DNA from 3 places in the Nocardiopsis sp. iso_237 genome. Region 3 is predicted to be linked to each of the others. Evidence: predicted binding sites of a transcription regulator. Region 3 holds the regulator's gene; each other region holds the start of a gene.

Region 1 (2,268 bases), 530 kb from region 3:
GGCCGCCACCATCGCGGCCATGGTGCTGATCCTCGCCCTGGACCTGGTGATCGTCGACCACCCGTGGAGTAAGACCAAGGGTCCCAAGGAGTTCGGGATCAAGCAGGCCTCCTGGTGGGCCGTCTTCTACATCGGCATCGCCATCGTGTTCGGCTTCGGGGTCATGTACTTCGGCAACCCGACGGCGGGCGCCGAGTACTTCGCCGGGTTCGTCACCGAGAAGAGCCTGAGCATCGACAACCTCTTCGTGTTCTACCTTCTGATGACCGCGTTCGCGGTTCCGAAGAAGTACCAGCACGAGGTCCTGCTCGTCGGCATCGTCATCGCGATCGTCATGCGCGGCTTCTTCATCGTGCTGGGCGCGCAGGTCATCAACGCCTGGAGTGAGGTCTTCTACCTCTTCGGCGTCTTCCTCATCTACACCGGCTACAAGATCGTCCGCGACCACGTCAAGGGCGACGAGGACGACAAGGACTTCACGCAGACGCCCGTCGTGCGCATGGTGAAGCGCTTCTGGCCGGTGACCGACGACTACCACGGCGCCAAGCTGACCGTGAAGCTCGACGGCCGCCGCCACGTGACCCCGATGCTGCTGGTCATCGTCGCGATCGGCGTCATCGACCTCGTCTTCGCCGTCGACTCGATCCCGGCCATCTTCGGCCTGACGCAGGACGCCTACATCGTCTTCACCGCCAACGCCTTCGCCCTCATGGGCCTGCGCCAGCTGTACTTCCTGCTGGCCGGACTGATGGACCGCCTGGCCTACATCAGCTGGGGCCTGTCCGCGATCATGGTGTTCATCGGCGTGAAGATGATCCTGCACGCGCTCCACGAGAACGGCGTGCACGTCATCGACATCGGCATCGGCACCTCGCTGACCGTGATCCTCGGCATCATGACCGTCACCATCATCGGCAGCCTGGTGAAGTCCGGCATCGACCAGCGCCGCCAGGCCGAGGTCGAGGGCAAGGACCAGGACGCCACGGCCGACCGCTCCTGACCCCGAACCACCCCGTTTCCGGACGTTCCCGGAGTCCGCTCCGGGCAACTGTGGAAACCCGCCTCGTTCGAACGGTTGTTCGTTTATAGTGGTGGTGTCCCGACGCTCACGCGCCGGGGCACCACCATTTTCGCGTGGCGGAAGAAACCGCCCCGGGTGATCGTTAGTGTGGTCGGACGGGGTGTCGTGTCACCACTCCCCGACATCCCCTGAGCGGCCCGTCTCCGGAGCCGCGGCGGCCCGCGGGGGTCCGCGACCGCCTCAACGCGAAGCCATACACGGGTCCACCGACGTCATTCGACGTGGTCCGCGTCCTGTGCGTCAGAGCCGAAGGATGTCTCACTCGATGGTCGAACAACTCGTGGTCCGTGGAGCACGGGAGCACAACCTCAAGGACGTGTCGCTGGACCTGCCGCGCGACTCCATGATCGTGTTCACCGGCCTGTCCGGTTCGGGCAAGTCCTCGCTCGCCTTCGACACGATCTTCGCCGAGGGCCAGCGCCGCTACGTCGAATCCCTCTCCGCGTACGCCCGCCAGTTCCTTGGTCAGATGGACAAGCCCGACGTGGACTTCATCGAGGGCCTGTCCCCGGCGGTCTCGATCGACCAGAAGTCGACCAGCCGCAACCCGCGGTCCACGGTGGGCACCATCACCGAGGTCTACGACTACCTGCGCCTGCTCTGGGCCCGCGTGGGCGTTCCGCACTGTCCGGAGTGCCACCGCGAGATCGCCCGGCAGACGCCGCAGCAGATCGTCGACCGGGTCATGGAGATGACCGAGGGCACCCGCTTCCAGGTGCTCGCCCCGGTCGTGCGCGGGCGCAAGGGCGAGTACGTCGAGCTCTTCAAGGACCTCCAGTCCAAGGGCTACACGCGCGCCGTCGTCGACGGCCAGGCGGTACGACTGGACGAGGCGCCCAAGCTCGGTCGCTACGACAAGCACGACATCGCCGTCGTCGTGGACCGCCTCAGCGTCAAGCCCGGCGCCAACGGGAGGCTCACCGACTCGGTCGAGACCGCGCTCAAGCTGGCCGGCGGCACCATCGTCCTCGACTTCGTGGACCTGGAGGCCGACGACCCCGAGCGGGAGAAGGTGTTCTCCGAACACCTCTACTGCCCCTACGACGACCTCTCCTTCGAGCAGCTCGAACCGCGCTCCTTCTCCTTCAACGCGCCCTACGGCGCCTGCCCCGACTGCTCCGGCCTGGGCACCCGCATGGAGGTCGACGCGGACCTGCTGGTCCCGGACCCGGAGAAGACCCTGGCCG
Region 2 (2,268 bases), 2.8 Mb from region 3:
CTGGGCGCCGCGCAGCAGCGGCGGGTGGAGGAGGGCCGCGCCGCCCGCCCGGTACAGCCGGGCACGGCGCCCGCCCCCCGCGCCCCCGCGCTCGGCCAGCTCCCCGGTGTCCTCCACGAACCCCGGGGTGGCCTGGATCTTGCGGTGGAAGTTGGCGGCGTGCAGGGTGCGCCCCCACACCGCCTCGTACACCCCGCGCAGCGCGGAGACGGTGAAGGTGGGGGGGAGGAAGGCGGCGGCCAGGGCGGTGTACTCCAGCTTGGAACGGGCGCGCTCGACCGCGTCACCGAGGACGCGCGCGTGGTCGAAGGCGAGGTCGTGCCGCTCCTGGGAACCGTCTCCGTGGCCGAGCGCGGTCCACGGCACCCAGGCCGCCTCGGCCGTGTCGCGGCCGGTGTGCGGGTCGGGCAGGTCGGGGGCGAGCACCATGTACGCCACCGAGACCACCCGCATGCGCGGGTCCCGGTCGATCGCGCCGTAGGTGCCGAGCTGTTCGAGGTGGAGCTCGGCGGGCAGCGGGGTCTTCTCCGTGAGCACGCGCAGGGCGGCGTCGGGCAGGTCGCGGTCGGCCGGGCCCCGCGGACCGTCCTCGGCCCGGACGAACCCGCCGGGCAGGGCCCACCGTCCGAGCTGGGGCTGTCGGGTGCGTCGGCCGAGCAGGACGTGGGGGAGGCCGTCGCGGATCGTCATCGCCACCACGTCCACGGTGACGGCGACGGGCGCGAAGGCGTGCGGGTCGTAGCCGTCGAGGTACCTGCGCTCGTCGGCCGCGTCGTAGCGGTCCGTCCCCGCGCCCGTCGGCTCGTCGATCCCCTCGGACACTGCTTCCCCCAAGTTGTTCTCATTCTGAGTTTTTCTCGATGTGAGTCGAACTTAGCACCGACCGGTCCGTCCGTCCACCCCCCGAGTCCACGGGCCGACACGCCGCCCGTGGCGGACGATCCCGTCGGAGCCCGCCGCTAGCATGGTGCGAACGGACGTTCGAGAACGGCGTCCGCGAGACGGTCGAACGAAGGAGCGGGTGGGGACGTGCGCGTGCTGGGGATCGACCCGGGGCTGACCCGCTGCGGGGTCGGGGCCGTGGAGGGCGCCATCGGCCGCCCCCTGCGCCTCCTGGCGGCCGACGCCATCCGCACCAGCCCCGACACCCCGCTCCCGCAGCGCCTGGTGGAGGTCGAGCGCGGCATCGAGGAGTGGCTGGACACCTACGAACCGGACGCCGTCGCCGTCGAACGCGTCTTCGCCCAGCACAACCTCAGCACCGTCATGGGCACCGCCCAGGCCAGCGGCATCGCCCTGGTCTGCGCCGCCCGGCGGGGCCTCCCCGTGGCCACCCACACCCCCAGCGAGGCCAAGGCCGCCATCACCGGCAGCGGCCGCGCCGACAAGAAACAGGTCGGCGGCATGGTGGCGCGTATCCTCGGACTCGACGGGCCGCCGAAACCGGCCGACGCCGCGGACGCCGTGGCCCTGGCCATCTGCCACATCTGGCGCGGCGGGGCCCAGGCCCGGGTCGCCCAGGCCCAACAGGACTTCGCCCGCAAGGTGGAACTGGCCCGCCGCACACGCGGCCGCTAGCCCCCGAGCGGCGATCGCCACAGGCAGCAGCACCCCCAGGAAGGAGACGGGCACCCCTCCCGGTGCCCCACACGAGATGATCGCGTTCCTCACCGGCCGGGTGGCCGCACGCGGCGCGGCCAGCGCCGTGATCGACGTCGGCGGGGTCGGCATGACCGTCCAGTGCACCCCCTCCGCACTCTCCCGACTCCACGTGGGGGAGGAGGGCACCGTCGCCACCAGCCTCGTAGTCCGCGAGGACTCCCTCACCCTCTTCGGGTTCGCCGACGACGACGAGCGGAACCTCTTCGAACAGGTGCAGACAGCCTCCGGCATCGGACCCCGCATCGCCCTGGCCATGCTCGCCGTGCACAGCCCCGACAGCCTCCGCCAGGCCGTGGCCACCGAGGACACCACGGCCCTGACCCGCGTGCCCGGCATCGGCAAGAAGGGCGCCCAGCGCATCGTCCTGGAACTGCGCGGCAAGCTCGACGCCCCGGTCATGACCGACGGCACCCTGCCGCCCGCCGACGGACCCCAGGGCATGGAACCCCACGGGGCCTGGCGCGGACAGGTCGTCTCCGGCCTGGTCAACCTCGGCTGGTCCAGCAAGGACGCCGAGGCCGCGGCCGCCGCCGTGGCCGCCGAGGCCGAGGACACCAACGACGTCACCGTGCTGCTGCGCAGCGCCCTGCGCAGGCTCAGCCGCGC
Region 3 (2,268 bases):
GGGCCGCGGCCCCCGGGGTGTCGTCGTACTCGCGCAGGATGTGGTCGACCCCGGCCAGGTCGACCCGCTGGGCGCCGTCCAGACCGGTCATGAGCCGGTCGATCTCCTCCTCGTTGACCTGGGCGTCCCGGTCGCCCCACAGGACCAGCACCGGTGTGTCCCCGGGCAGCTCCTCGGCCAGCTCGACCGGGTCGAAGGAGTCGATCCAGGCGAGGTAGTCGGCGCCGTTCGCGTCGAACAGCCCGGTGGCGTCGGTCTCGGGCATCTCCGATCCCGAGCGCACCGCGGCCCGCCCCGCCCGCAGGTCGGAGAGCATCTTCGCGGCGGTCACCTCACCGACACCGCCCTGGGCCTCGGCGGTGCGGACCTGCTCGGACACCTGGCGGTCGATGAGGTCGAGCATCCGGGTGCCGGGAGGAGCGGCCAGCACCAGCGCCGGTTCGGCGTCGAGGACCTCATGGGCGCGCAGAGCGTACAGGGCGCCCTCGCTGTGACCGAGGATGACGGTGCGTTCGGGGTCCACCTCGGGCTGGGCGACCAGCTCCGCGTAGGCGGCGGCCATCTGCTGCTCGAAGACCAGGGGGTCGACCGGTCGGTCGAAGGCCTCCTCCTCGGCCTCGGTCAGGTCGGCAGGGTCGGCGCTGCCGAACTTGTCGTAGCGCAGGGACGCCGCACCGGCTCCGGTCAGCACGCGGGCGAGGTTCAGGTTGGTGTTGGCCTCGGGGCGTCCGTAGCCGTTGCCGTCCCGGTCGGTGGGGCCGCTACCGGAGATGATGAGCACCCCGGGGACGGTGCCCCCGTCGTTCGCGGGGGCGGTGAAGGTGCCGGGCACCGTGAAGCCGCCGCCCTCGAAGGAGACCTCGCGCTCCTGCCCGGGGGAGCCGGGCAGGGCGGGCCCGTCGCCGTCGCTGGGCGCGCAGGCGGAGACCAGCAGGGTCCCGGCGGCCAGGATCGCGGCCAGGAGGGTGCGGGTCGGGGCAGGGGACACGGGGGCGGAGACAGGTGTCGACACGCCCTCAGCGTATCGGCCCGCCCACCGCCCCCGGCTCGGGGATCCGCGCTCAGACCCTGCGCATGACCGTGACGACCTTGCCGAGGATGGTGGCCTCGTCGCCCTGGATCGGCTCGTAGGCGTCGTTGCGCGGCATCAGCCACACGTGGCCGTCCGGCTCGCGGCGCAGCACCTTGACGGTCGCCTCGTCGTCCAGCATCGCCGCGACGATGTCACCGTTCTCGGCGGTCTGCTGCTGACGGACCACCACCAGGTCGCCGTCGGTGATCGCGGCGTCGATCATGGAGTCGCCCACCACGGTGAGCATGAACAGACGGCCCTCACCGACCAGCTGGCGCGGCAGTGCCAGGACGTCCTCCACGGCCTCCTCGGCGAGGATCGGGCCACCGGCCGCGATCCGGCCGACCAGCGGGACCGAGGCGGCCCGGGTGGAGTCGGCGGTGAGCTCCTCCTGGGTGAGGGTCTGGGAGGCCTCCCGGCCGGGGGTGCGCAGCTCCACGGCGCGCGGCCGGTTCTGGTCCCGGTGCAGGTACCCCTTGCGCTGGAGCACCTTCAGCTGGTGCGCCACGCTGGAGGGGCTGGACAGGCCGACCGTGTCACCGATCTCCCGGATGGACGGCGGGTAACCCCGTTCCCGGACGTACCTCTGGATGCAGTTGAGGACACTCTGCTGGCGTGCGGTGAGTTTGGGGGTGTCGGGCACGGACGCGCCCGGATCGCCGACGGGCGAAAGAACGGTGGTGGGTCCGGAGCCGACGGCTCCGGGGTTCTCCTCCGGCACGGCCGGGCCTCCTCGGTGTTCGGTTCGGTCAGGGCCTGCGTGTGTGGCCGGTCACCGGCCACGCGGACCGGACGGCGAAGCCGGTGTGAAATCAAGGTCAACTTTAGTCGTTGCACACGGTGATATCAAACAAGCGTTCGAGAGCCTGTGGGCGGGATCGCGGAGGGATTTCCCTTTGTGTTTTCGGGAGCCGATTTCCGGTGGTCGCACTTATGTGTGTACACGCGCGCCGCGGCCGTTGTCCGTGGAATGCGCGATCCGGTATGGGGTTCGTCTCGCCGTGCCCCGCCGCCACTCCGTGGCCTCGGGAGGGAGCGGAATTCGGTCGGCGGTTCGGTGTGGCGGGCGTCGGGCCGCGCGTCCGCGCCCCCTTATCCTGGGATTCGGCTTCCTCGGCCGCACCCCCCGTTTCCACCTCCTCGAACCCCGTTCCTCGGCCGCCCCGGTTCCCGGATTGGGGACACGCCGTGGGCAG

What was found. The regulator LexA, encoded in region 3, represses DNA repair genes until DNA is damaged. The targets are predictions, from matches to a motif close to TCGAACANNTGTTCGA.
Region 1: the regulator LexA is predicted to act here: its motif matches at 1,068-1,083, upstream of uvrA (excinuclease ABC subunit UvrA).
Region 2: the regulator LexA is predicted to act here: its motif matches at 970-985, upstream of ruvC (crossover junction endodeoxyribonuclease RuvC).

What each region holds. Positions count from the first base shown of each region.
Region 1 is NZ_CM149669.1:2,240,328-2,242,595, forward strand. Features, by position in the region: gene AC0VYM_RS10095 (TerC family protein) at 1-1,000, shown strand, start outside; gene uvrA (excinuclease ABC subunit UvrA) at 1,347-2,268, shown strand, end outside.
Region 2 is NZ_CM149669.1:4,525,179-4,527,446, reverse strand. Features, by position in the region: gene AC0VYM_RS20610 (NUDIX hydrolase) at 1-822, opposite strand, end outside; gene ruvC (crossover junction endodeoxyribonuclease RuvC) at 1,030-1,578, shown strand; gene ruvA (Holliday junction branch migration protein RuvA) at 1,655-2,268, shown strand, end outside.
Region 3 is NZ_CM149669.1:1,705,818-1,708,085, forward strand. Features, by position in the region: gene AC0VYM_RS07760 (alpha/beta hydrolase family protein) at 1-1,012, opposite strand, end outside; gene lexA (transcriptional repressor LexA) at 1,062-1,715, opposite strand.